One region of the Nostoc sp. UIC 10890 genome, then DNA from elsewhere that is predicted to be linked to it. Evidence: riboswitches for the same ligand, from Rfam matches in the RefSeq annotation. Region 1 holds a riboswitch; the other holds the start of a gene.
What was found. A riboswitch is a leader RNA that binds a small molecule or an ion and turns the genes downstream of it on or off. The one in region 1 is predicted to bind cyclic di-AMP.
Positions count from the first base shown of each region.

Region 2: another riboswitch for cyclic di-AMP. It lies ahead of ACWATR_RS02355 (glycosyltransferase); the one in region 1 lies ahead of ntrB (nitrate ABC transporter permease).

Region 1 is NZ_JBSGKF010000001.1:1,376,460-1,391,328, reverse strand. It holds gene ACWATR_RS05535 (ABC transporter substrate-binding protein) at 1-1,230, opposite strand, end outside; gene ntrB (nitrate ABC transporter permease) at 1,323-2,174, opposite strand; cyclic di-AMP (ydaO/yuaA leader) riboswitch at 2,272-2,498, opposite strand; gene ACWATR_RS05525 (sensor histidine kinase) at 2,938-4,128, shown strand; gene ACWATR_RS05520 (aminopeptidase P N-terminal domain-containing protein) at 4,458-5,768, opposite strand; gene ACWATR_RS05515 (FG-GAP repeat domain-containing protein) at 6,321-7,547, shown strand; gene ACWATR_RS05510 (MBL fold metallo-hydrolase) at 7,715-8,482, opposite strand; gene ACWATR_RS05505 (anthranilate synthase component II) at 8,486-9,085, opposite strand; gene ACWATR_RS05500 (diacylglycerol kinase family protein) at 9,341-9,796, opposite strand; gene ybeY (rRNA maturation RNase YbeY) at 9,950-10,477, opposite strand; gene ACWATR_RS05490 (DUF3285 domain-containing protein) at 10,517-10,672, opposite strand; one part of gene prfB (peptide chain release factor 2) at 10,864-11,913, opposite strand; one part of gene prfB (peptide chain release factor 2) at 11,915-11,986, opposite strand; gene ACWATR_RS05480 (hypothetical protein) at 12,460-12,723, shown strand; gene ggt (gamma-glutamyltransferase) at 12,779-14,557, opposite strand.
Region 2 is NZ_JBSGKF010000001.1:549,701-564,569, forward strand. It holds gene ACWATR_RS02330 (beta strand repeat-containing protein) at 1-281, shown strand, start outside; gene ACWATR_RS02335 (hypothetical protein) at 441-992, shown strand; gene ACWATR_RS02340 (hypothetical protein) at 1,144-2,685, shown strand; gene ACWATR_RS02345 (TonB-dependent receptor) at 2,682-6,560, shown strand; gene ACWATR_RS02350 (hypothetical protein) at 6,884-7,081, opposite strand; gene ACWATR_RS02355 (glycosyltransferase) at 7,182-8,453, opposite strand; cyclic di-AMP (ydaO/yuaA leader) riboswitch at 8,614-8,862, opposite strand; gene urtD (urea ABC transporter ATP-binding protein UrtD) at 9,387-10,133, opposite strand; gene urtC (urea ABC transporter permease subunit UrtC) at 10,108-11,229, opposite strand; gene urtB (urea ABC transporter permease subunit UrtB) at 11,257-12,417, opposite strand; gene urtA (urea ABC transporter substrate-binding protein) at 12,608-13,924, opposite strand; gene ACWATR_RS02380 (NAD(P)/FAD-dependent oxidoreductase) at 14,350-14,869, opposite strand, start outside.

The DNA of each region.
Region 1 (14,869 bases):
ATTGGGGAATTTCTTAATTTGTCCCCACCGGGCTGCTTGTGTCATTAACCAGATACTTCTCGATCTCCATAAGAATGTCGAGTGTTCTCCTGGCTGTTTGGGAAGGTTGTCAGGAATATCGAAGAAAATCGTGGTGTCATCGGCTTGGATGGTACGGTCTTTGCCGTCAAAGCCGCCGTAATTATAGTTGCCCAGAATTCCGGGACTTGTAAATTTGGCAATTGGAGCATCTTGATTTTTGGGTTTAGCACCTGTAAAGGAACGGTCTGTAAGTAGTTCGGCTACTTCTTGGCGATTTTCTACTTTGCTGCAATACTGACAGGCTTCAATCATCGCCTTGACTAAAGAACGATAGGTTTTGGGATATTTTTCGATGAAAGATTGCATCACTCCCAACAAACGATCTGGGTGTCCCAACCAAACTTCTTTACCTTGTGCGAAGGTAAAGCCGATGTTTTCATTACCTGTTATTGCTCGTGTATTCCAGGGTTCTGCAACCATGTAAGCTTGCATGGCGCCAATCCGCACATTTGTTACCATTTGAGGGGGTGGAACGATAATGATCCGAAACTCTTTAAGCGGATCAACACCTGCGGCGGCAGATAAGTAACGGATAAAGTATTCGTAAATCGCGGAACTTAATACTACCGCCCAGACTTTGTTTTCTGACGCCTGCTTGTCAAAGTAGCCTCGGAAATCCCGCCCAAAGGCTTCTAAAGCGCCATCGCCATATTTTTCTTGATACTCGTACCACGGACGCAGCCCAAAATTCCACATGGCTTTGTTCATTGTCATGGCGTTACCGTGGCGATGAATGGTCATGGCTGCACACAAGGGGGCTTGGCGTGCGCCTTCGGCACCAATTCTGGCGTTGGTGACAGCACCAGATACTACGGGTGAAGCATCCAGGCGACCAAAAATTAAACCGTCGCGGGAATTAGCCCAACTAGCTTCGCGGTTGAGTGTAACGTTCAAACCATATTTGCGGAAGAAACCTTTTTTCCAGGCGATCGCAAATGGCGCACAATCATTGACGGGAACGTAACCAATGGTAAGGTCAGATTTTTCTAGGTCTTGCCATCTAACTACTGGTTGCACGGCTAAGGCTTCTTCAGTTAGTCCTTTAGCTGATCTATCTCCTGAAATTCCACAGGAGGACAATGCTATTCCGGTTGTAGTTGCTCCGATTCCTTTAATAAAATCTCGTCGAGTCCAGTTATTATCACCCATTTTTGTAGCTCCATTGGTGATCAATTACTCACGCTTCAAGCGCAGAGTCTCGTTGTATTTAATTTTGCTGTTTTGATAGCAGCCGAATTTTGTTAGTTGGAAGTTCTAGGGCGATGGGTTACTAATTCTTGGATTTTGTCCACAGCGTAATCTAGGATTAACCCAGTTAAGCCAATTATCAACACAGCTAAAAAGACTGAACTGAGGTTTAAACGACTCCATTCATCCCAGACAAAAAAGCCGATACCAACACCACCTGTGAGCATTTCCACGGCAACGATTACTAGCCAAGCTATACCTAAACTAATTCGTAAACCTGTAAAAATATACGGCAAACTTGCAGGCCAAATGATTTTTGTTATCCGTCGCCAACGAGGTATTTCTAGCACTCGTGCCACATCTAAATAATCTTTGGGAACGCTAGAAACTCCTAAAGCGGTATTAATAATTGTCGGCCATAAGGAGGTAATAAAGATGACAAAAATAGCGGAAGGATCTGCTAAGTTGAAAATTGCTAAGGCGATGGGCAGCCAAGCTAGGGGCGATACGGGTTTAAAAATTTGAATGATGGGATTGAGCGCTAGCATTGCCGGTCTGGACATCCCAATTAGAAACCCCAGAGGAATCGCTACTACTGCACCTAACAAAAAGCCTATTAATACCCGACGCAGACTTGCGATCAACAACCAACCAATTCCCAAGTTGCCTGGGCCTCTTTGGTAGAAGGGATTTAAGATGTAGTCTAAATTAGCGATTAGCGCTTCTGGTGGGGTGGGCATCAATTCATGGTTGGCAAGTGCAATAATCCACCACAGCACAATTATTCCCAAGAAGCCCAATACTGGTAAAAAGAAGACATCTCTAAAAATGACGGGTTTGGTCTTTTTCCAAACAGCTTGCCCAGCGATCGCTGCGATCGCTGCTAAATTTAGTTGAAATATCATTGACGACCTCAACAGATTTAAGTGCGGGTACAAAAAGTTTGAGCAGTACCAGCCCTGGACACTGATGAGATCGGAACATTATAAAAATGCCGTCTCTTCAGTCTCCTCTCAATGCCTACGAAGTTAGCTGACGGGCTAGGGCTGAGAGATGCCCTTCTTAAGAGAGTTATGAGTTATGAGTTATGAGTTATGAGTTATTAAATAAAATTTAATTCCTAACTCCTCACTTTCAACTCCTCACTTTCTTTGAGATTCGCCCCACAATTTGGTTCCTCCGCTCCAACGTCACGCACTGTGATGCGTTGGATTAGGCTGACTTACTCGAATAGATACTAAATTATGCACATTATAACATCTATATGTAGAGCATAACATTAATGCTTTAGTAACTACATCTGTTTTATGGTAAATGTTGTTTATTTTAATACTGAAGTCAAGTACCTACATTGGCTTTTCGGTAATCAAGAAAATCTCTAATTTTGGTTGTGTTGTGAGTGAAATCCTTACACAGCAAGCTAAATATTTTAATTAAGTCAAGTATCAAGCTTGTTGACCGCAAGAGTTTTATTGTTTGTTTTAGGATATATATTATACCGCATAATTTTTATTTACGGTTAGTTAATCTAACCAACGAAAGAATTTGCAAAATCTATTTCTATTGATAGGTGGAACATATCAATTTTTTTGGTAGATCGCCATTTCAGTCGCTAAACTATTTGGATATGGAAGTTTACTCATCTATCTCCTAGCTGAATTTAACATAATGGATTTTAGTCAAATACTGGCTGAAAAAACGGATATCATCCTGAAGCAATGGATTGCAGCAGTTCGCAAGGATAGACGCATTGAAAGTGCTGATGAACTATCTTATACAGCAGTAAAGGATCACATCCCTGATCTTTTGAAAGCAATGGTGACAGTTCTTTCAAAATCTCAGGATAATGATATTCGGTCAATGGTTACTGCCAGTTTTCAGCATGGAGCGATTCGAGCCGAACAAGGCTTTGATCCAGCAGAAATTGCCAGAGAATATCATCTGCTGCGAACAGTAATATTTGATGCTATACAAGCAGATTTATTGAAGGGAACCCCATCAGAGATAATTCGTTCCATGCGTTTGATTGATGTGATTGTAGATGAAGCGATCGCTCAATGTTTCAAGAGTTATGTTGAGCAACGCTTGCAAGAATTACACCGGTTGCAAGCATCACTAACGCTCCATAATCAGGAACTCACGCGGTTAATTAGCGCCAATCAAGAGTATCTTTCCCAATTAGCCCACGAATTGAAACATCCCCTCACTTCCATTATTGGCTACTCGGATCTATTTTTACGCCAACAACGACGCAAGACTGAGATAAAAGACAACTTTACCAATTTAGAACATATTGAGCGGGTACTACGCAATGGTAGACAGTTACTTCATCTGATTAATGATGTATTAGAACTTTCGCGCTATGAAGCGGGACAGATAAAACTCCAATTAGCGCCTACGGATGTGCGTGAATTAATTGGTAATGTGTGTGAAATGTTAGAACCTTTAGCTGCGGGAAAAAATTTACAAATTGTGGTGGATTGCGATCGCGCTCCCGAAAAGGTAATGGCAGATTCTTTCCAACTGCAACAGATTATCACAAATCTTATTAGTAATGCGATTCGTTATACAGAGTCGGGGACTGTGATTATAATGTGTCAGGTGTTGGAGAATCAGAGATGGGCGATCGCAGTTTCTGATACAGGAATTGGCATCGCACCAGAAAACCAAACCCAGATATTTGAACCCTATTTTCGCGTCAGTGCTAGCGATCGCCCCTATCTTCCCGATAGTACTGGGTTGGGATTAGCAATAGTATCGCGGTTGGTAAAACTATTGCAAGGCCAAATTAACCTAGCCTCGCAGGTAGGCGTTGGTTCTACTTTCACTGTCATTTTTCCTTTGGAAATGGAATTTTAAAAGTATTGGGCAATTGTAAATCGCGACTACATTAGCATTGTCCACCTCCGTGGACTAATACAAAATCAAGGGTTTTAAACCCACCTCGGTGGGTTTTGTCTGTATAGCCGCGATTTCTAATCGCCGGGGCTTTTCTTAGAGGTTGTTTGAAAAGTGGTTAGCTGTGATTTTAGGCACTAACTGATCCCCCCTAGCCCCCCTTAAAAAGGGGGGAACCGAAATCAAAGTCCCCCTTTTTAAGGGGGATTTAGGGGGATCTAGAACGTTTTACTACCAAAAAGAGGACTTTTCAAATATTCTCTTAGGGATGGTATCTACCATCGCCATTTCTATCTTTCTATTTCATCTACTGCTTTGGGAACTCCCGCAGTTAACACTTCATGTCCAGCAGGTGTAACTAATACATCATCCTCAATACGAATACCAATACCAACCCATCGAGGATCTGTCTCTGGCTGGTCTTCTGCTAGTTTCGTATCTGGCACAATATATAGTCCTGGTTCCACTGTCAAAATTTGACCAGGTTGTAAAATCTGCGGTTTATCTTCACCGTGCTGGTAAACACCCACATCATGGACATCCAAACCTAACCAATGACTGGTGCGGTGCATATAATATGGTTTATATTTCTCTTCTTCAATTAACTTGTCAATTTCACCTTTGAGAATGCCAAGTTCAACTAAACCTTCTGTGAGGACGCGCACTGCTGTATCGTGAACTAAGTTGAAAGGATTACCTGGTTGCACTTGAGCGATCGCTTGTTTTTGTGCTTCTAAAACAATCTCATACAGTGTCTTTTGTTCTGGCGTAAATTTACCCCCAACAGGAAATGTCCGGGTAATATCAGAGTTGTAATAACCGTAAGCACAACCGGCATCAATTAGCAGTAATTCTCCATCCTGCATTTGACGATTATTTTCAATGTAGTGGAGTACGCAAGCATTCACACCGGAAGCCACAATAGAAGGATAAGCCGGCCCTAACCCACCCCGCAAGCGAAAAATGCGTTCCATCTCCGCTTGGATTTCGTACTCATAACGTCCAGGTGCGGCGATTTCTTGGGCATAATTATGTGCTTCAGTAGCGATCGCAGCTGCTTGACGCATCAATTCCAACTCAGCTTCGCTTTTGATCAATCTCATGCTGTTGAGGACAGGGCCAGTATCTTCAATAGCGATCGGCCCAGTACCGCGCTTCGGATAAGTCCGCAGTAAACTTTGGTAATGTCTCAGAATTTGGTCATTGAAGGTGCGATCGCGTCCTAAGTGATAGTAAATCCGGCTGGCTTTTTCCAAATACTGCGGTAACTTTTCATCTAACTCACTAATGGGATAAGCCTCATCAGCACCATACATTTCCTTCGCTGCATCTACCCCACAAAGATAGCCAGTCCATACTTCCTTTTCGCGATCCTTCGGTTGGACGAACAGTACAAACCGATGTTCTGCATGATGCGGCGCTAACACTGCTACTGCCTGTGGTTCATTAAAACCAGTCAAGTAGAAGAAATCACTGTCTTGGCGATAAACATACTCGACATCGTTGTGCATCACTGCCATTGGCGCACTGCGAAAAATGGCTGTACCATCACCAATTTTTGCCATTAATTGCTCGCGACGCTGCCGATATTCTGCTTGCATAGCTGATGTATGTATTAAAGTATTGTGTTATTTTACACTTTTGGCAACTAGAGGATGCACAGATTATGCTTCTTAATAGTTGCTAATCTAAGTTATTCTAACCAATATTTGTTTCCACTCAATTCATAAATTGTTTGGAGAATAATCAATTATCCCGAAAGACTCAGATCCCCGACTTCTTTAAGAAGTCGGGGATCTTGTTGTTATTGAATGATTTAGGATATTTTTATTGGACTGATTAACTGTTAAAGATACCAGTAGATTTTTGATACAGCATTTGAATGCCAAAGAAAATAGATAAAACAATTAAGTCTTATCTATAAATCATCATATACATCAAACACAAAAAATATTTTATAATTGCTTGTATAGGACTTGAAAATTTAAACCCTTTAGTTTAAAACAAACAGATATTTATCTTCAAAGAATGACATTAATAAAGAAAAAATAGTTATAAAGAAATATTGAAAGCCGGGTAAATGTTATTTGGTTACAGAAAGAGGTTTCAAAAAAAAGTTAAAAAAAGATGACAACCAATCATAAAACTACACCATGTTTGGAACTCAAAATACTTCAAAAAATTCCAATAATGATCAATGGGCAGCAACTTCCCAAAAAATACAAGCGTTAGCATCTCCTCTTGATAGTTTAACTACTCTAAGTTCTGATTCGCTTCTGGGGAGTAAGAGTTCCTCACAACCAGAACAATCAGCGGTGGTATCAGCAAATCCCAATCCCAATCCTTACTTAACTAGTGCAGCGATTGTTCCTGACTTTAACGGTGATGGCAAAACTGATAAACTTTGGGTCAATGCCCAAACTGGTGAAATTATCGTTCGCCTGATGGATGGAACAAGTGTTATCGAACAAGGTTCCTTGGGTCAATTTGACCTAGCCGCCTATGATTACAAAATTGCCGAATTCAACAATGATGGCAAAACCGACTTCTTATTACGCAATAAGACAACCGGTGAGAATAGTATTGTGCTGATGGATGGCACCAGAGTTGCTAATGCAGCTGCTCTAACTACCGTTGATGCAGCCTGGAATCCAACAATTGGCGATTTCAATGGCGATCGCAAAACCGATATTTTCTGGCATAATGCTACAACCGGTGAGAACGCTATTTGGGAAATGGATGGCACAACAGTTCTCACTGCAACTGTTCTAGACACTACAGACCCAGCACTAACTCCTACCATTGTTGATTTCGACGGCAACGGCAAGAGTGACATCTTCTGGCGGAATCAGACAACAGGCGATAACAGCGTTTGGTTCATGGATGGTACGCAAAAGAGTGAATTTGCTCTGCAATCACAAGATGCAGCTTGGACTTATAGCGTTGGCGATTTCAACGGCGATTTAAGCACTGACCTGTTGTGGAGAAACGCTCAAACAGGTGAGAACAAGATTTGGACAATGAGAGGTATCTTAGTCACCGAAGGTGCTTTGGGAACACTTGACTCAACTTGGACTTCCAAAATTGGTGATTTCAACGGTGATGGCAAGACCGATATCTTCTGGCACAATGGAACCACAGGTGCAAACACTGCTTGGTTGATGGATGGTACAACAGTCGCTACTGAAGCTTTCTTACCGGCTAATAACCCGGCCTTAGTACCATCTCTTGGTGATTATAACGGCGATGGTAAGACCGACATCTACTGGCGCGATCAGACAGCAAGTGCAGACAACATTTGGACTATCAATGAGACAACAGCCGTTGAGACTCCCATCAGCGACGCAGATAAGCTTGGCCCAGAGTGGTATACATTCTAAAATCACGTGAGTTCGATGAACCTCTCCCTCCCAGCCTCCCTCTGGGAAACGAAAAGGGAGGAGCAACGAATTCAGCCTTTTGCTCCCCTCTCCGCGTCGGAGAGGGGTTGGGGGAGAGGTCATTATTTTTCCCCTGCTTCCCCTGGTTCTTTCTCAGTCTCTTGTATTCAAAATTTGTAACTCAAAACCTGAATTTCCCCATTTTCCGGCAATTTACCAGGGCTAATGGAAATACTATCTCCATTGCTACGCCGCACTGGCATACCTTGCATTAAGGTCAGAAAATCATCCAGTGGTGAAATATCACACTTAGCAGCATCGGCGGCTTGTGTCCGGTAATGGGTCGGAATCACTAACTTGGGATTTAACACTTGAACAGCCTGCTTTGCTTCCTCAGCATTGTAGGCTTTTGCACTGCCTCCCACTGGAACAAATGCTACATCGGGACGACCCATCAGGATTTTTTGCTCAATGGTAATTGGTGCAGCGGCTCCGCCTAAGTGTAAGATATTAATTCCACCTTGCTTCCAACTCCAAGCGGTGTTTGAGCCAAACTGCTTACCACCTTTGCGATCGTGGTCTATGGCAATTCCTTGGAACTTAATGCCTTTAAACTCATAAACTCCTGGTTCATAGATGAGTTTTGCATTTCCCGGTAGTACGTCCACAGCGCCTTCATCTAGTAGTTGACTGCTAATCAGTACTAAATCTGCTGCCACTTTTGGGGGACGATATCCAGCAGTACAGCCGACCGTCCGAAATGGATTGACAAGAATTTTTGCACCGCCACCAGTAAAAAGAAAGCAAGTATGACCCAACCACTGAACTGATAAACCGCTAGATTGTGCGTCAGCTTGAGATTCAGAACCCAAGGTAGTAACTAAAGCTGTGACCAACCCCGCCCCAGCATAGCCCATCAACTGTCGTCGTTTCATTAATTATGCTCTTGACTGTAACTGTTCCAAAAAATTTCGCAATAACTGTTTTCCTGAAGATGTCAGGACACTCTCTGGGTGAAATTGGACGCCCTGAATGTGAGGATAGTTCCGGTGTCGCACTCCCATAATGGTGTTGTCTTCAACCCAAGCGGTGATTTCTAACACATCTGGGCAAGTCTCACGTTCGATTACCAAACTATGATACCTGGTGGCGGTTAGAGGATTTTCTAATCCCCGGAAAACTCCCACCCCAGTGTGAGACACCTGAGAGGTTTTGCCATGCATCAATTCTGGAGCCGGAATTATTTTACCACCGAATACTTGACCGATGCTTTGATGTCCCAAACAGACACCCAAAATTGGTAACTCTTGTCCTAGCTGTTCAATCAATGCTAAAGAAATGCCAGCATCTTCTGGGCGACCAGGCCCAGGAGAAATAACCACGGCTTCCGGCTTTAAGGCTTGAATTTCATCTATGGATATCTTGTCGTTACGAAAAACTTTAATCTCATCTGCAACTGGGAATTCTGCTGCCAATTCTCCCAGATATTGCACTAAGTTATATGTAAAACTGTCGTAATTATCGATAACTATAATCAAAGCTCATCACTCCTGGTTTTTAACACTCATCATTTGCAAACAGCATAGACAAATATCTCATGCTATTTGTTTGCTAGGTGTAAAAATAACGCTGACGTGGACACGTATATATAAAGCAGCTACTCTACGACAAGCCACTTCGTAAATTTTGAATTGTTTATAATGTGTTATGCAAAGGAAATCGAACAGAGTGTAATTCTCTTACCGAGTCACTTGGCGATGCCTGCGGTAAATGCTCGCCTCCGTAAATCACTTCTACAAAGCCGATATAATTAACGTTACCAGAGGAGGGAGCAATAGCGTACCAGCTACTAGCACCGCTACTAAAGCAGAGACAAGGACTGCACCGGCTGCACAATCTTTAGCAATTTTTGCCAGATCATGGTATGTCTGCTTAACGGTTAAGTCCACAAGGGACTCGATCGCTGTATTTAGTAACTCTAATGCCAAAACTAAACCACTAGTTATACCAATTACCGCTATTTCCACCGCTTGCAGATGTAAAAAAACGCTTAAAGCGATCGCCATTGCACAAACACTTACATGGATGCGAAAATTACGTTGAGTTTGAAAACTATAGCTGATTCCAGCCCAAGCATATTTAAAACTAACAAATAAATTAGAGGCTACTTTCCAAGAGAATTCTCGTTCGTTAGACACAAGTGTTTGTAACGAGGTAGGCGTTGGTGGTGGAGAAATTTTTTGGGACATAGACTTAAAAATACAAAAATAGAGTTGCTACAGTGGGAATATTTGCCAATCTTAATGGCAGAATTAACTTTGAGGCAATCTTTAGGGAATTTTCCACAGAAGTATTATAAAAGTATTACCAAAAATTGACACTAACGGATACACAAGTTACTGCTATTCAATGTCAATAGTAATACCTATTGCGTTCAGCAATCTCACTTGCTGTTCTAACATTCGCTCCAAACTTTCTTCATCAGGATGATCCCAGCCTAACAAGTGCAATAAACCATGAGCAGCTAACCAGGCTAGCTCAGTTGGTAAACTATGTTCTTGTTGTTGAGCTTGGCGTTGTGCCGTATCTACAGACACAATAATATCACCTAGATATAATGGCACAGAGGTTAGCATTTCTTCGCTTTGAGGAAAATCCACCTCCAAAGCAGCAAAGGCTAAAACATCGGTAGGCTTATTTTGTTGACGATACTGAGAATTGAGTTCTTGAATTTGCGAGTCATCTGTCAAACGCAGCCCGATTTCATAACTTGGCGCTGGCGGAATCTGAGGGTGAAGTATTTCCAACCAGTTATTAAACCAATTTTCCCAAGTTTCAGGAGTAATTCGGGCATGGGTGTCCCCAATTTTTACAGATGTTGTCGGGGACAACTCGTAAAAATACTCCTCCACATATAGTTCAACTCTCAGGGGCACACAGTCTCCTAGTCTGAGGTTTACGATTTGTTGTTAGTGAGTTAGGTAAGCAAGACCAACAAGGAGAGCTAAAAGCCCTACAGCAGTCAACGCAAAATGCTTCAGGGAAGTTGCACCCTTCCGCACCATGTTTCGCATGGCGAGTTTTACGTAGCTAGGTTGAGATTCTGATGAAGGAGAGTTGCTCATAGTTATTTGTCTACAGGCTCTTTTATAACTGTAACAGTTGGTCTGGGATAGAATGGCGATCGCCTGTATCTTGCTGAGAAATTTATCCAAGATGCTATGCGATCGCGCCAATCTGAAAATACGAAAAAATAAATAACAAGTAGTAAGTAATGTTAAAAACAATTTACTTACTACTTGTAAATAACCCTCAATTATGCAGGAGTGTTTTCTACTAGTTTATTTTCTTGGCGCAGATAAGCTTGGATGAATGTATCAAGTTCACCATTCATAATATCGCCAATTGCTGTTGTTTCCGTGTTTGTACGCAAGTCTTTCACCATTTGGTAAGGGTGAAATACATAGTTACGGATTTGATTTCCCCAGGAGGCTTCCACCATATCGCCACGAATTTCGGCAATTTCTTGGGCACGTTGCTCTTTGGCTATGACCAATAGCTTTGCTTTGAGGCGATTTAGGGCTTTTTCTTTATTTTGCAGTTGCGATCGCTCTTCTGTACAGCGCACAGCAAGACCAGTCGGAATGTGAACAATCCGCACCGCAGTTTCTACTTTGTTGACGTTTTGTCCACCTTTACCACCAGACCGAGTTGTGGTGATATCCAAATCTTTGTCTGGAATATCCAATTGCACAGAGTTATCAATCTGCGGCATTACTTCCACCCCTGCAAAACTGGTTTGTCGCTTACCGTTGGCATTAAAAGGTGAAATCCGCACTAAGCGATGTGTACCCATTTCCGATCGCAAGTAACCATAAGCATAGCGACCAGTAATTTCTAGGGTTGCCGATTTAATTCCGGCTTCATCACCCTCCGACTCTTCAGCTAAAGTTACCTTATAGCCGTGAGCTTCGCCCCAACGGGTGTACATCCGCATCAGCATAAATGCCCAGTCTTGAGCATCTGTGCCACCAGCACCAGCACTAATGGTCAGTACAGCACCTTCAGCATCATAGGGGCCAGAAAGTAACTGTTGTAACTCCCACTGGTCAAGGTCACGATTCAGTTTAGTGATAGTAGATTCTGCTTCTTGGAGTAGCGCCTCATCGGTTTCTAACTCCAATAACTCAACAACTGCCTTAGTATCTTCTAAATTGGCGTGCCAGCGATCGTATTGCTGGAGGTGGGCTTTCAGGTCGTTGAGTTCTTGTAGGGTTTGTTGGGCTTGGGTTTGGTCATTCCAAAATTCTGGTTGAGCAGATATTTTTTCGAGGTCTTGAATTTTGGCTGTCAGTGCAGGTACGTCAAAGATAGTCCTGGGTTTTACCCAGGCGGCCAGACAACGTTTCGATTTCGCGTTTGAGTTCTAAGACTTCCATAGTGCTTGCTGAATGATAGATAGAGCGCTTTGGATTGTGAAATTGCTCTTTATTTTATTGTATTTATTAATTTTAGCTGTAGTTGGGCAAACTCTCCCTGTACTATTTCTAATCAACAAAAATTTATAAGTCATTTCCAAAATCTGTGATTAATATAATCAGAAAAACAAATAGTCTGATTGCGAACCCCAGTCAAAATAGTAGTTATTGTTACACCCAATCACAAAAAACGCGGATAACATTAGAAAAATCTCACCCCATAAAGAAGGTGAGCGAAAACTGTTTATCTTTGTGTCCTACTAACAGCTGTCCTCTAGGCATGAATTGTTAAGTAATTATCCTAATAATGGATAGAACTTAATTACACTTTGTCTAAAGTATTAGGCAAAAAAGTACTCCACAAGGGTGAGGTGTGACTTGACAAAATTCTGTCACTATGCGTTAGTTATTAGCTAAAAGCAAAGGAGTTTGCAATGCATCGACAAATGTGCTGGTTATCTAAGTCTGGTGGCGATGGAGAGAAAATTTTGTATTTGCAGACAGAACCCAATCAGCCTTGGCGTCCCTACACAACTTTTGGACATTTTGCAGTCCCAGATTATCAAATACCAGGTGGTTCTAAAGGTTGGGCAACTTATCAAAAACTTCTGAAAGCAGGTTGGACATTAGTACCTAGCGCACGGGCAAACGAGTTTGGCAACAGCAGCTACGCAGAGTCAACAATTCAAAATCAATAGTCATTTGTCATTAGTTATTCTGCGCGTCGCTGTGTTTCCCCAATCCCTCACTTGCTCACAAACCTCTTGGGGAACCTTCACCGCGAGGATCGGCGGCCCCTTCTAGAGTTCCATCGGGTGTAACCGCGATCGCGTTACCATTACCCCAGGGAGCAGTTTCTTTTATTTTGTGTCCCCGACGGCGTAAGTCTTGCACAGTCAAAGCATCTAAGCCCCAAGATTCAACGCGCAACTCATCTGGTAGCCATTGATGATGTATGCGTGGAACAGAAACAGCCGCACCAACATCCATGTTGTATTCCAGCACATTTAAAATCACTTGCAAAACCTGGGTGATGATGGTGCTACCACCAGGCGCACCCACTGCCATCCGAAAATGACCATTTTCTGTGACTATTGTGGGAGTCATGCTGGATAGAGGAGTTTTGCGGGGCGCAATGCTATTGGCATCGTTGCCAACCAAACCAAAGGCATTAGGTACTCCTGGCGCAGCAGCAAAATCATCCATCTCATTGTTGAGGACAATTCCAGTTCCTGGTGTCACTACACCAGCACCAAAACTGAGATTAATCGTGAAAGTCAAACTCACGGCGTTGCGTTCTTCATCCACAACACTAAGATGGCTGGTTTCAGGAGATTCATACCGAGGACAAGGGGATGAGGGAAGACGCAGACATTTAGAATTTAAATCTACTGGCTTGATCTCGGTCGAGGGTCTAGCCACTTGCATATTAATTTCTTGACGGCGTTTTTTGGCGTAAGCTGGACTAAGCAGTTCTTGTACAGGGACTTTGACAAAATCAGGATCGCCTAAATATTGTGAGCGATCGCTGTAAGCAATCTTCATTGCCTCTACCATTAAATGTATAGCGTCGGGATGATGCCATCCTAAAGATTTAAAATCGGTATCACCAATAATATTTAAAATCTGCAATAGGTGAACGCCTCCCGATGAAGGTGGTGGCATTGAGCAAATTTTAGCTTGGCGAAAATTTCCACAAACGGGAGTGCGCCAGATTGGTTTGTAGGCTTTGAGGTCTTCTAGAGTCATTAAACCACCATTTTTTACCATATCAGAAGCGATCGCACGAGCAATACTGCCGGTGTAAAAACTTTGGGGATTTTGGGCAATTGTGGCTAAAGTCCGTGCTAAATCACGCTGCACTAGCTTGTCCCCTGGTTTGTAAAATTCACCGTTGCGAGTGAAAATTTCTCGCAGGGCTGGATTCTTAATAAGTGCTTGTTGGCTGGATTGGTTTGTTTGCAGATAACGCCAAGTTGCTACATCGCCCAAAATGAAGCCATCTTTAGCGAGTGCGATCGCAGGTTTCATCACCTCTTGCCAAGAGAGCTTACCATAGCGACGATGCACTTCATAAAGTCCCGACACCGTTCCTGGTGTCGCCACTGCTAAATAACCTTTAATACTTGCATTGGGACGCACCTTTCCTTCTGCGTCAAGATACATATTTCTTGTAGCTTTCAGAGGTGCGCGTTCACGGAAATCTAGCGCTTTGATGTCGCCAGTTTTCTCAGAGTGCATCAGCAAAAATCCGCCGCCACCGATTCCCGCTGAAAAAGGCTCAACTACAGAAATTGCAAAGGTTGTGGCTACAGCTGCATCCACTGCATTACCACCTTTGCGTAACATCGAAATTCCCGCTTCACTCGCTAGGGGATGGGCTGAAACCACCATTCCCTTTTTGCTGCGTAGGGGTAAAGTTAAAGCAGCCGAAGCGACTTGGCTATAAACAAAGAGTGTGAAAGAAAAGACTGCGATGGCTACGTGCGTCGCAGGCATTGCAACTCGCTTGGCTTGAGTAACAGTAAGCATTTTTATACCATTTTTCATAAAAACTTATACATATATAGCATCTGAGTATACTTAATTTATCAGATTTTGATTACCATTTTTTGCGTAGCTTGTCGCCGTAGGCATGGCTCCCCCTTGAAAACTACGATGTACACACAAGTCGAAAAAAGCTTGATTTTCCATTCTTCTCTCGTTTATCTCGTTTACCTCGTTTTTATCTCGTTCCCATGTTCTACATGGGAATGCTCCTCGTGGAGGCTCTGCCTCCAATCTGGCATTGAGTCAGAGACTCAATGAATGCATTCCCAGTCTCAGACTGGGAACGAGGAAATG
Region 2 (14,869 bases), 830 kb from region 1:
ACAAAGTTGTGATTGTTGAAGATGGTACGCAAAGCCCCAATAACTGGGCGCTAGACAATGATAACAACACTCAAATTGATACTAGCAATATTGTTGGTTCAGGCAAGGATTCTGGGGCTGCAACCATCCAATTCTTCAGTGGTAATCCAGCTAATAGCTCTGGCATCGACCAAACTGGAACTACGGTAAATACTGATGTAACTAAGTATGTAGATACTGTAACTGGCGTGATCGCACCGGGTATTCAAAGAACATTTACCTTCCAACGTAAGGTGAACTAATTCGTTGGGAATTGGGGACTCCAAGGTTTGCAAACTAACCAGTTTTCCTCATTCCCAACCCCGAAACAGGAAGTAAAGAAGAGAGTGACTCTTTCTGAGTAAAAGCAGGGAAAGATAAGTCAACAATCAACATTCTGGAAGTTTTTTGAGGTTATTTATATGAGGCGTGTTTCTCTTGCAGGTTTAGGAGCGATCGCACTGATTGTTACAGTTCCATTTCTCAGTCAAATTCCGGGATGGCATTCAGGAAGTGCCGTTGCTCAGAATATCAAAACTCAAGGGCAAATTCAATTGCGCTTAGAAGCAGAAAAGCAAGTGGTGGCACAGGATCAGCAGGGTAAGCAAAGCCAAAAATGGGAACCTTTAAAAGGTCAAGCGGTGGTACGACCGGGAGATGTGTTGCGATATACCTTGAGTAGCGAAAATAAAAGCGATCGCTTAGTGAAGAATTTGACTCTGAATCAACCTATTCCCAAGGGAATGATATACGTACTGAAATCTGCAAATGTGGCTAATAATGGAAAAATTACTTACAGCATTGATGGTGGGCGCAGCTTTGGAGAAAATCCCACTGTTAAAGTTATTCTTCCTGACGGCAAAGTGGAAACTAAACCAGCACCGGCCATTGCTTACACCCACATCCGTTTACAGGTTCCGTCAGTTCCAGCAAAAACGACAGTCAAGGCGACTTATCAAACCCAAGTGCGTTGATTGAAATTGGGGTCTTCCTTGGTTTTTTCTACTAAGGACAACCCTCACGCAACATTTAATAAATCAAATCGGATTAATAATTTCGGATTTTTACAAATAAATAAGTGTTTTTCTTAACAAAAAATTTGGTATCCCAGAGGAGATATGTTCAGTGAGCCGTCCTCAAAACCAAAAGCAAATTACTTATAGCAGTAGATGGTGGCGACGGTTAACAGCTACTCTTCTTCTGGGAAGTTTTTTGCATACTACTATACCTATACCAGCGATCGCGCAACAGAATAACAATCTGGTTGCGTCTTTGCCATTAATAAACCAAGCTACTTATACTTATACAGATTCCGGCAGTAATTATCAATATCAAGGCAGTTCTAGTCAGATCAATGTTAGTCCTAGCCCATTAGTTGATCCATTAGGGCGAATTTTAGGTTGTGCTGGCACAATCTTACCTGACTATACAGGTTTTTCAGTTGGGGTATACGAACCTAACTCTAGTGATCCAACGGGGACAGAGTTGGGCAGTTTGGTTTCTCTGACTCGAACAGAGTTACCAGATATTCCTAATAACAACATTCCTGGTGGTAAATCGCCAAATATCGAGAATAGTAACCCTTACTTCGTGACGAATAACCCTGCGGGTGTCTACAATTTTTTACTTGATCCGAATAAGGGTCAAACTGATCCAGGTAGAACCTACATTTTTGTAGTTAATCCACCACCAAATTCTATCTACAAACAGCGGCGGGTCAAAATTGAAATCCTTGCTAGTAGTGGTACACAAGGTAATGGTGTCGTGCGATATGTCGCTACTTCTCTAGATGGTCAACCAATTAGTCTTACAGGCGAAACCAGGGTAGAGCAAACAGTTGTTTTAGTTCCCAATGCAGAAACAGTGGGACTGGATTTATTAGCCTTTGAATTCACCACAAATTTGTGTCAAGCCAATCAGTTACAGATTATCAAAACAGGCGATCGCGCTGCTGCTGAACCTGGAGATACGGTAATCTACCGCCTGTCGGTGAAAAATCTCGCTGATGCTGGTTTAAATAATATATTTATCACCGACAACCTACCTTTAGGATTCAATTTCTTGCCGAAATCTGTGCGGGGAGAGTTGGATGGTCAACCAGTCACTATCACCTCAGAACGCAATGGAAACACAGTCACATTCCGCACAGACGTAACGATTCCCACAGAGAAAGTTCTGAATATTGCCTACGCTGCTCAACTCACAGCCGACTCACTGCGTGGGAATGGTCGTAATAGTGCGATCGTGAATGGCCAACGAGCTGATAACAGTTTTAGCACCAAGGATGGTCCAGCAACCCACCAGTTGAAAATTCGTCCAGGAATCGTTTCTGATTGTGGCACGATTATCGGTCGAGTGTTTGTTGATAAAAACTTTGATGGTGAACAACAGCGTGGTGAGCCAGGAGTACCAAATGCGGTGATTTTTCTAGAAGACGGGAACCGCATCACTACAGATCCGAATGGTTTGTTCTCCTTAGCTAATGCTTTACCTGGATACCACACAGGTGTTCTAGACCTCAGCAGTGTACCCGGTTACGCCCTAGCTCGTAACGAAAAATTCCGCGAACGAAATAGCCAATCTCGCTTGGTGCATTTAGAACCTGGTGGCTTGGTACGTATGAACTTCGCTGTCACCCCCACATTTCAGGAGTCAGTGAAGAAATGAAACCCAGACTGCACTGTACAACTACATTTAACCTGAGATTGATGGGGGCGATGCCAGTAGTAGCTCTCAGCCTTGTTTTGTATCCTGCGATCGCCAAAGCTGAAATCACTAGCGAAAACCTACTTTTCCCCGATTCTCTTTCACAAGCAAATAAGAGTGTAGAAGATCCTGACTTTTCAAGTTCTAAAAAGGGAGAGACTTTGAATTCTCCCCATGTTTTGGGAAGTTCTGACAAGCAACTTTCACCCCTCGAACTTCCCTCAACTTCTTCAGCACCAGTTATTGATACTTCAATTCCAGATATCCAGCCAAGTGAAACGGAAATACAACCATTTCAACCAGCAACTTCTGTTGATTTGCCCAGAGGCTTACGTAAAATAGCAGCATACAAAGACACTGAGACACAGTTTGAAGCTTCTCCAACAGAAATACAACCATTTCAACCAGCAACTTCTGTTGATTTACCTAGAGGCTTACGCAAAATAGCAGGAGTAGAGGACGCGGGGACAACGGAAGGGGTGAAGGAAAATATTCCCGTGTCCCCCACTATCCCTATTTCTACAGCAATCAAAATTTTGACTCCAACGGCTGACAGTGTTGTAGATGTACAAGCTAGCACGGTAATTGTACAGTTTCCCGCTGGTAGTCAAGTGGAATTGCGGGTAAATGGGGCGTTGGTAGACCCTTCTTTGGTGGGACGGACGGAAACTGATGCCACCACAAACTTGGTAACGCAGACATGGTATGGTGTCTCGTTAAAAGAAGGTGCAAACACCATCTCTGCACAAGTTGTTGGCGGGACAGAACCTCCTGTAACAGTGCAAGTTGCTGTTCGGGGAGCGCCACAAAAACTAACTTTAGAAACAGTTGAGTCCCGTATCCCAGCAGATGGACGTTCTACGGCGACAATTCGGGGTCAACTCATCGATGCAAGTGGTAATCGCTCTAACCGTGATGCTGTTGTCACTTTGATCCCTACTGCTGGCGAGTTGGTTGGGAAAGACTTCAAACCCGATGAACCGGGATTTCAAGTGGAGGCGAAAGCTGGGCAATTTACAGTGATGTTGCGATCGCAGCTAAAAGCGCAAACTGTGACAATTCGCGCGATCGCTAATGATTTAGAAGCCTTTACTCAACTGCAATTTGAAACGTCACTACGTCCGAGTTTGGTGACAGGGGTCATAGATTTACGCTTGGGTGCTAGAGGTACAAATTATTACGGCAGTTTCCGTGATTTCCTCCCTCCAGATAAAGACAACAGAACGCAATTAGATTTCAATTCCGCGATATTTGCCACTGGTGCGATCGGGGAATGGTTATTTACAGGTGCATACAACAGTTCTCGTAGCCTGAATGAAGATTGTAACTGCGATAATCGCCTGTTTAGAACTTACCAATTCAGTGAGCAAAATTATCCTGTCTACGGCGATAGCTCGAAAGTTGATGTAGTTGCGCCTTCCATTGACAGTGTATTTCTGCGTTTCGAGCGTTCAGCTCGCATCCCCGGCTCCGATCCAGATTATGGTATGTGGGGTGACTACAACACAGAAGAATTTGCGCGGCGATCGCAGCAATTTACTTCTATCACTCGTCAACTCCACGGTTTTAAAGCTAACTACAACTTAGGAAACCTACAAATTACAGGTTTCTATGGGAATAACTTAGAAGGGTTTCAAAGAGATACCATTGCTCCCGATGGTACTAGTGGTTATTACTTCCTCTCTCGCAGACTACTACAACCAGGTAGTGAAAATGTCTTTATCGAGTTAGAAGAACTCAATCGTCCTGGGACTGTATTAGAACGGAAACAGCTTAACCGAGGCCCAGACTATGAAATCGACTACGATCGCGGTACATTAATATTCCGCGAACCGATTCTTCGCACCGATATTGATCAAACTGGACAAGTGTTGGTACGTCGGATTATTGTTAGCTACCAATATGACGACCAAAACTCTGACGGCAATATCTATGCTGGTCGTTTGCAATATAACCTTTCCCGCAAACTTAACCAAGAAAGTTGGATAGGAGCAACTTATGTTCAAGAAAATCATGGAGTGCGTGACTTTCAACTCTACGGTGCAGATGCGCTGATTGCTTTGGGTGACAAAGGGAAGTTAATCGCAGAATATGCCCATTCCACTAATGACTCTGATGTTGTGGGAAAAGTTAGTGGTGATGCCTACCGCTTGGAGGCTGAGGGAGAAATTGCCAGTGGGATTCAAGGTCGTGCCTATTATCGTTTTGCTGATACGGGTTTTGCCAATAATGCCACTATCAGCTTTGTACCGGGGCAAACCCGTTATGGAGCGCAGGTTACAGCTAAACTAACTTCAAGTACCAACGTTAGGGTGCAATACGACCACGAAGACAATTTTGGGATTGCTCCCCAACCTCTAGACACCTTTGAAGAACTGTTTGCACCTCGTTATGAGGCCATACCTGGGAGCAAAGTTGATAATTCACTGACGACGATTTCCGCTGGGATTCAACAACGTTTGGGTAAAGCTATTCTGGATGTAGATTGGATTCATCGTAATCGGGAAGACCGTATCCCCGACAGCGCTCTGAATAGTAATTCTAATCAATTGCGATCGCGTTTTACAGTTCCCATTGCGAAAAACCTGACTTTCCAAGCCCAAAATGAACTCAGCTTATCTTCCCAAAAAGATACTGTTTACCCAGACCGGACTATTTTAGGGTTGAATTGGGCAGTACTTCCTGGTGTCAGCGTCAGTTTAGCTCAACAGTTTTATACTGGCGGTCAATTTTCGGGTAATTCTATCACCAGCTTAAGTGTCAATGGTGAACACAAACTCGGTACTGATACTACCTTGACTGGTCGTTACTCAATTTTGGGTGGTGCAAATGAACTGACTACTCAAGGTGCAATTGGTCTAAATAACCGCTGGACTATTGCTCCGGGATTGCGGCTGAATTTAGCTTACGAACACGTATTTGGCAACTTCTTAGGACGAACTGCGGCGGGTCAACAATATGCCCAACCCTACGCCTTTGGTCAAGCAGCATCAGCGATCGGATTTGAGGGTGGCGATAGTTACAGCGTTGGGTTGGAATACAGTGATAATCCCCAGTTTCAAGCCAGCGCTCGTTACGAACATCGCTCCTCTTCTGGTGGTAGTAATACAGTAATTACCGCAGGTGCAGCGGGTAAAATTTCTCCGGCTCTGACGGCTTTGGTACGTTATCAACAAGCAAACTCTTCCAATCAGAAGCTTTCAGGATTGGGAGATACCGCTAATTTGAAGCTGGGTTTAGCCTACCGCGACCCCAATAGCGATAAATTTAATGCTTTGTTGCGTTATGAATATCGCCAAAATCCGACAATTATTCCTGAAACTATTCTGTTAGGTAGTGGTACGGGTTCCCAAGACCATACCTTTGCTTTAGAGGCTATTTATGCCCCTAACTGGCAATGGGAATTCTACGGTAAGTATGCTTTGCGTAACAGCACTTCTTATTTAGCCAACGATTTAGTTGGTACAAGTATGGTTAATCTGGGACAATTGCGAGCTACTTATCGTTTGGGATATAGCTGGGATTTAGTTGGTGAGGCTCGTTGGATTGGTCAATCTAACTACAGCGAAACAGGCTTTGTTCTGGAAACAGGTTATTACCTTACTCCTAATCTACGCCTTTCTGCTGGATATGTTTTTGGTAAAGTTGATGACCGGGATTTTTCTGGGACACGTTCCGCAGGTGGGGCGTATTTGGGCTTCACGGTCAAGCTTGACGAATTGTTTGATGGTTTCGGACAGCAAAAACCTGTAGCACGTCAGCAACCAGAATCTACGGTGCAAACTCTGTTAAGGAGGCAGGAGGCAGGAGGCAGAAGGCAGAAGGAATCCCCATAAATGAATGGCACGCTTGTTAAGCTGAAGAGTATGCAGCGTAAGGATTGCAGAGGGGCAGGGGGCAAGGGTGCAGAGGGGAATTTCTAAACTGTCCGTTCGCAATATCTAAAACTTCTTCTTTCTCCCCTGCTCCTCTACACCCCTGCTGCCTCAACGATTTTCCCTTTTCTTAGTGCCATTCTCCCCATAAATATCTTTACTGAAAACTGGGAACTAGGAAGAGTTTTCTTCTCTACGAGACGCTGCGCGAACAAAACTTGATTGGGGTCTAAATTCCCTTCCAAGTTTTCCCAGTCCCCAGTTCCTAATCCCCAATCACTTCTTCAAGTTTCCTCTGTCAGCATCCAAGCAGAGTAAGCATCCTCAAAAAATCTGCTTTGATGACGAGTTCCCTTATCCTTGCTGACTCTTACTTTCAGGGTAGTTGTGTAAACTCCATCCATTACCTGATGTCCATAACCACAAACTTGACCAACTTGCCCTGTTCTTTGATGCAAAGCATAATCTCCAATATTCAGCATAATTCTGATTCCCTAATTAACTAGGCTGAGTAGTTTGTTTTTGACTGTTTGGGCGCGATAAAATCACTTTGAGGATATTACCGCGCTCAAAACTGTAAAATTAAGCTGCAATCCGGGGTCGGTTATTGGGTGCAGTTGGAGCCAGCAAACGACTGTATAGCTGAGTCAGTCGGAATGCCACACTATACCAACTAAAAGCAATTTCTGTCCGTTGCCTTGCTGCTTCACCTAACTGGTCTCGCCAAGCTGGGTTGATCAGAATGCGGTCTATGGCAGCAGCAAAAGCCACTTCATCTTTGGCGGGCGCTAGTAACCCTGTGACCTCTGGTACAACAGTAAACTGCAACCCACCGACATTACTAGCTACGACTGGAGTTTTACTCGCCATCGCCTCAATGGCAACTAAACCAAAAGGTTCGTAGTGACTGGGAACTACGCAGACATCAGCAGCAGCGTAGTAGAAGGGGAGGACAGTTTCATCTAGGCGACCGGTAAAGGTTGTACAATCTTCTAATCCGAGTTCATTGACAATTCTGGCGATGCGATCGCGTTCAATTCCATCACTCTGACCTGGACGACTACCACCCCCAATCACTAGTTGGAGGTTAGCCTCACCCCTTAAACTCGACTTGCCAATGGCTCGTACTAAAGTTTCAATACCTTTGCGTCGGTCAAAGCGACCAACATAGAGAACCATCTTGGCATCTGGTGCAATTCCCAACTTTTCCCGTGCAGCAGACCGCGGAATTTCCCCAAATTTGTCAGTATCAGTACCACAGGGAATCATTTCAATGTTCCCTTTGCTGGAAACGAGTATCCGCATGTGTTTCTGTTCTTGTGGACTGGTCGCAACCACGCAGTCTACAGTTTCTAGACAGGCTTTTTCTATAGCTAGTCGCTGGGCTGCAATTACGGGAACATCGCCAATACTTCTGTATTTAACCGCTCCTAAAGAGTGGTAAGTATGCACCTGAATCAGTGGTTGTTGCTTTTTCAATTCCATGCCAACCCAAGAAGACAACCAGTAATTGGTATGGATTAGGGAGTAATGGAACCCTTGGCGTCGCTGGAATCGCTGGAATTCTTCGATAAATTCAGGTAAATGGTTAAACAAGTTATCTCGCCCAATAAACTCAGCTGGGCCAGCGTTTAATCGAATAGTACGACAATTCAGACTATGTTGAGCGATCGCAGCTTGGTCAGGACTACTACGACGAGTGAACATATCCACTTGCCAACCTTGCTGTGCTAGGGCATAACCTACTTGACGCACATAGACATTTTGACCCCCAGCTTCTTCTTGACCGATTTCAACAGCCGGGTCACCATCGACAGAAATTAGAGCAATGCGATGTTTCTTATTCTGGAACATAGCTGATTTTCACCTCAAGGCAAATAATCCTACCTCAGACGCCAGAAATCAAGATATTATTATCCTCTCTCAAGGCCGAGGGCAGGCACAACGAACCACAAAGTTACCAGCCAAAGGACACTGACGAGAACAAGGCATTACTTGTAAGAATGCTTCTCGTTCAGTCTCTTCTCAATGCCGACGAAGTTAGCTGACGGGCTAGGACTGAGAGATGTCCTTCTTGAAAAAGTTATAAGTTCTGAGTTATGAATTATGAGTTATCTATTTAGTAACTTTTAACTCCTCACTCTTAACTCCTCACTCTTAACTCTAACTTTCTTCAAAATACGCCCCAAACTTGGTTCCTCCGCTCCGGTTTACCCTTACTCACAAAACTTTTCAGGGAATATAGTGGATTAGGCAGACTGATTTATTTTTCTTCACAGTTTATAACGTGTCATCATCAACTATGTCAACAGTATGAACAAAAAAAGTGTGCTGGGGGTCACTTTAAAGCTTGTTGTGCCTAGCGTTGGAGAATCAGAGTATAGAGGAAACTTGGAGTTTTTAAGATGCTATCAACGAGAAGCTTACTGATATTCACTGCTACATTTTATTGATTTTTTGGGAATGAAATAGTCTTGAGAATTTTAGTGCAAAAAAATCTGTGAGAGGATATTTGGAAAGTCAACAAATATACTCGAAACCTCTTTCCTGCAAAGAAAGAGGTTTGGAAACCCCCATTTCCTCATAGGGAAGGAGAACTTAAGTCTCCCCACATTAAATGATCTCATCAATTATATGTCTCTTCTTACACCTGTTTAACAACTCGTATTTTCTCCTGGTCTTGTTCAAAAATCAGGAGTCTTATAGAAAGTTAGACATGGTTTATTACGGTATGAATTAAGCTAACAAAGGGATAGAATGGTATTTAAATCTGCATAAGGTAAAAATCTACTCTTCCTGTTTTCCTAGATATACTTCAATAACACGAGAGTCATTTTGAACTTCTTCAAAATTCCCTTCGCACAGCACCGAACCTTCATGTAAAACCGTTACTTTCTTGGCAATTTGGCGCACAAATTCCATGTCATGTTCAATTACTAAAATTGAATGACTTTGCGCTAATGCTAAAAGTAATTCACCAATGTTATAAGTTTCTTCATCTGTTAAACCCGCAACAGGTTCATCAACGAGTAATAAGTCTGGTGACTGTGCCACTAACATTCCAATTTCTAACCGTTGCTTTTCACCGTGAGAAAGTAAACCTGCTCTAATATCTGCTTTTGGCGTTAAACCGATGGTTTCTAACAATCCTTTAATATTATTCTTTTCAACAGCATTAGAATGTTCAAACAAAGTAGAAAAGACATTTTTCTTCTTGTTAATAGTAATTTCTAGATTTTCGCGGGGCGTTAAATTCAGGTAAATTCGGGGTGTTTGGAACTTGCGCCCAATTCCCAATCGTGCAATTCGATATTCAGGTAAAGAACGTAGGTTTCTTCCTTTGAATAAAACTCGTCCTACGGTTGGTTGCACTTTCCCGGTAATCACATCCAGAAACGTTGTCTTTCCCGCTCCATTTGGGCCAATTACTACCCGTAATTCACCTACATCCATGCTAAAGTTAAGCTGGTTTAGCGCCCTAAATCCGTCAAAATTAACAGTTACATTTTCAGTTTCCAATATTTTCGCGTTCATGTTGCACTTCCGGGTCTTCTTCCAAGGTGGGATATGTAGCAATTTCTTGACGGCGGTTGAAAAAGGAAATATTCTGACTACGCAACCATCCCACTATGCCATCAGGAAGGACTGTGACGACTATCAAAAATAGTGCGCCTTGGAAAAATAGCCAGATTTCGGCAAATTGTTCGCTTAAAAAAGTGCGGGCATAATTTACTAATAAAGTTCCGACAATCGCGCCAATTAAAGTAGCGCGTCCGCCTACAGCTACCCAAATCACCATTTCAATCGAAAAGGCAATATCCATTGCTCTGGGTGATACAGAACCACTTTGAATGGTGTAAAATGCTCCTGCTATCCCTGCGATCGCACCGGAAACTGCAAACACCAACACCTTAAAATCTGTAGGGTCGTAGCCAGAAAATCTTACCCGACTTTCATCATCACGAATCGCTATCAACAACCTCCCAAAGCGTCCGCTTGTCAACCAGCGACAAACGCCGTAGGTGGCTGCGAGAAACACTACCGTCAGCGTGTAGAAAATCAATTGCGTCTTGGCATCGCTGACCGTTGCCCCAAAGAAAGTTGTAAAATCTATCAGTCCGTTCGTACCGTTGAAAAATTGTTGTTGACCGTTAAAGAAGTTGAAAAATACAATAGTTCCGGCTTGGGTCAAAATAGAAAAATAAACTCCCTTGAGACGATTCCGAAATACTAAATATCCTAATATTCCCGCCAATAACCCTGGAATTAGTACCACAGCAGCTATTGTCAAAGGAAAGGAATAAAAAGGTTGCCAAAACGCAGGAAGTTCCGTAACCCCATAAAGTCCCATGAAATCAGGTAATTCTCCAGTCGGGATTTGCAGTTTCAGGTACATTGCGATCGCATATCCACCCAAACCAAAGAAAATACCATGTCCCAAACTTAGTAAACCAGTATAACCCCAAATCAGATCGATACCCAAAGCCACGATCGCCAGCGACAAAAATCGCCCCAACAAATTTAGGCGAAACTCCGAAAGCACCAGTGGCATGATAATTATAAGGAAGAGTGCGATCGCAATCACTACCCCAACCTCAATTAAAATTAACCTTCCCCCCTTCTTTATCATTCTCTGTATCCTCTGCATCTCTGCGGTTTAAACATCAACAGTACGTCCCTTCTGTGGAAAAATCCCCCCAGGCTTCCACTGTAAAAACACAATAATCAGCGCAAATACCATCACCTTGGCCATACTCGTCGTGGCAAAAAAAGTAAAGAAATCAGCTAAAGGTTTAACAGGAGTCAACAACAAAGCCAAAGTCCCAGAACCAATTAAAAAATTAGCCGTACCAATACCCAAAGCAGCCAAAATAGTACCGGCTAAATTGCCCACACCCCCAACGACAACAACCATAAAAGTATCAATAATATAGTTTTGTCCCGTATTTGGCCCTACAGAACCAAGCAAACTAATCGCACATCCCGCCACACCAGCTAAACCAGAACCCAGTGCAAAAGTAATCGCATCAACCTTTTGAGTTGGGATACCCAAACAAGCACTCATACTCCGGTTTTGCGTCACAGCCCGAATTCTTAAACCCCAGCTAGAACGTTGTAAAAATAAGTAAATTCCTGATACACAGATTATTGTTAAAGCAATAATAAATAATCTGGCAAAGGGTAATTGGACACCACCTAAAGATACTCCTGCTTGTAACCAAGTCGGTGCTGTAACATCCACATTTTGAGCGCCAAACCAAGGTTGAGTTACTGCTAACTGATAAGTTTGACTCAATAAATTGCCTGTTGTGATTGTCACCCCCAGCGATAATAAAAATATCACCGCCACAATCCAGTTACGAACTCTTCCCAAATCTGTGCGGGAATTTAAAATCCATAAACCTCCAAAAAACAACAGAGAAAATATGGCGATACCAATTATTAATACCCAATTCACACTGCGGACAAACTGCTGAAAAATCAAACTTACTCCCCAAGTTGCCAATAGAGTTTCTAACGGGCGTCCATAGAGATAACGAATCACGCCTTTTTCTAGAATTAATCCCACGGTAGCCGTGAAAAGAAAAGCGATAATCAAAGCCAAAAATATATAAACTTCAAACCATACTCCGCCCAATTGCTTACATACATTTTGTACAACATAAGTTGTATAAGCACCGAACATCATCAATTCACCATGCGCCATATTAATGACGCCCATCAATCCAAATATAATGGCTAGTCCCAACGCGGCAATCAATAATACAGCGCCAATACTAATGCCATTAAATACAGCTTCTAAAAATCCTGCTAACACTTATTTCTCCATAACAGCTATCAGCGATTAGTTAGTGTCTCGTGTGCCTCGTTGCCTCGTTCCCAGTCTCAGACTGGGAATGCCTATTAGGAGGCTCCGCCTCCTATAGAAGCGGAAGAACCTGGAAACGAGAAAAAATTTTACTAATTCGTAATTTGTAATTAATTACGAATTACGAATTACGAATTATTTAGGCTTTCTTGAACTTACCACCCTTAGCCGGGTCAGTCCAATCGCAAGCAAATCCTTTAGTTTCTTTTACAAATTGATTCCAAGGAACTGGCTCAACTGGTGTTGGAGTAGCATAGACAATATCAAACAATCCATCTTGTCTAACTTGACCAATCCGCACAATTTTAGATATGTGATGATTGGCATCCATTGTCACTTTACCTTCAGGCGCATCTAGAGTTTGACCATAAGCCGCCGCCCGCACTTTCTCTAAATCAGTAGTCCCAGCTTTTTGTACTGCTTGCTTCCACAAATAAACTGCAATATATGCTGCTTCCATTGGGTCATTTGTCACCCGATTTTCACCGTACTCTTTCTTGAAAGCTGCCACAAACTTTTTATTTGCAGGTGTATCTACTGTTTGAAAATAGTTCCAAGCTGCATAGTGACCTTGGAGATACTCTACACCAATTGCTTTAACTTCTTCTTCAGCAATACTTACAGACATAGAGGGATATTTATCTGGTGTCAATCCAGCCCCTTTCAATTGTTTGAAGAAAGCAACATTACTATCACCATTCAAAGTGTTATAAATTACGCCGCCATTGGGCAAATTTTGTTTGATTTTAGTGATAATTGGTGTAACTTCTGTGTTACCAAGAGGTAAATAATCTTCACCAACTGTTTTTCCGCCTAAAGCTTCTAGTTGAGCTTTAATGATGGTATTAGCTGTCCGGGGAAAAACGTAGTCAGAGCCAACTAAAAAGAATTCCTTGCCCTTATTTTTTAACAACCAATCAACAGATGGTTCGATTTGTTGATTTGGCGCAGCGCCAGTGTAGAAAATGTTTTTAGAACACTCTTGACCTTCATATTGCACAGGATACCAGAGCATGTGATTTTTGCTCTCGAATACTGGCTTTACGTTCTTGCGGCTAGCAGAAGTCCAACAACCAAAAACTACAGCAACTTTATCTTGATCGATTAGCTTGGTTGCCTTTTCTCTAAAAGTATCCCAGTTAGAAGCACCATCTTCAGTAATTGCTTCAATTTGTTTACCTAAGACACCACCAGCAGCGTTAATTTCTTTGATTGCTAATTTTTCAGCATCGACAACGCTTTTTTCACTAATAGACATGGTACCACTCAAAGAGTGCAAAATACCTATCTTGATGGTGTCACCAGCAGTCGCCGCCGCTGGTGAAGCAGCAGGAGGCGCGGCTGGAGTCTCTGTTGCAGTTGGAGAATTATTCGCGCAAGCTTTCAAAAAAAAGCTGCTTCCAAAAGTTGCAGAACCGTAGATTAAAAACTTGCGTCGGTTAAATTGTCTTCTCATATCTTTATGAATTTTCCTCTTGATGAATCAGCCAACTTATAGAAAGCTGACAATATCAATCTTCAAAGTGTGATATTAGTGCGATAGTTTACTAGTAAAAAGTGACGTGTTATACAAAAAAGTTCATTTTTGTAATAAAAAACAAACTTTTTAATATTAAGCTTTGTTAACTTCATAAATATTTTCATATCTATGCAATTATGTTGTGGAGGAAGAAAAATCTTTCTCTTCCACGAATGTCTGAGATTCTAGACAGTCTTTGAAGACGCGATTTATCGCGTCTCTACATCAGGGTTTTGTTGCTCTATCTGAACTGTATTGAGTTGAAAACATCTGTCTTTTTTCAAAATGCTAGTCGCTACTGAACAGATAGCTGCTTGACACAGCAATATCAGTAATATTTTGTGTTTTTCACTGCGGGGCTTTTAGATTAGCATTTTTGTAATTATTTCATCTTCGTTGCCAGTTGCAAAATTAGCAAAGCGTTTTGCCAAAGGTGGTATAAGTACTAGGGGATTGCTAAACCCAGAAAAAACATGAACGCTTTCAAATCCTGGGATAGCACCAATTAAGGGTAGTTGATTGCCACTAAATGCCACTAAGCAATGATACCAAGTTCCTGGTAAATTCTCCAATGTTGGTAAAATTTGACCAACACTTCTTCGCAACCATTTTTCGCTTACCTCTGAGTTTACCTTGGCATGAGGATCTGCGATCGCACGGCTAATTTGACCAATGCGGATACTACCGTCTGGAAACTGAATTGCACCCGCATCTAAAATTGGCGGTACTAAATCATTACCAAGTTCATCCCACAATTCATCAACTTGAGTAGATTCAGCTTCTAGTTGAAACCGTTGTAGATTAGCCGGCATAACTAAAGTGCGTAGCTTGATATCAACAGGTGGGGTTTCAATGATTTCTGCATGGGTAAAATACAGCTTG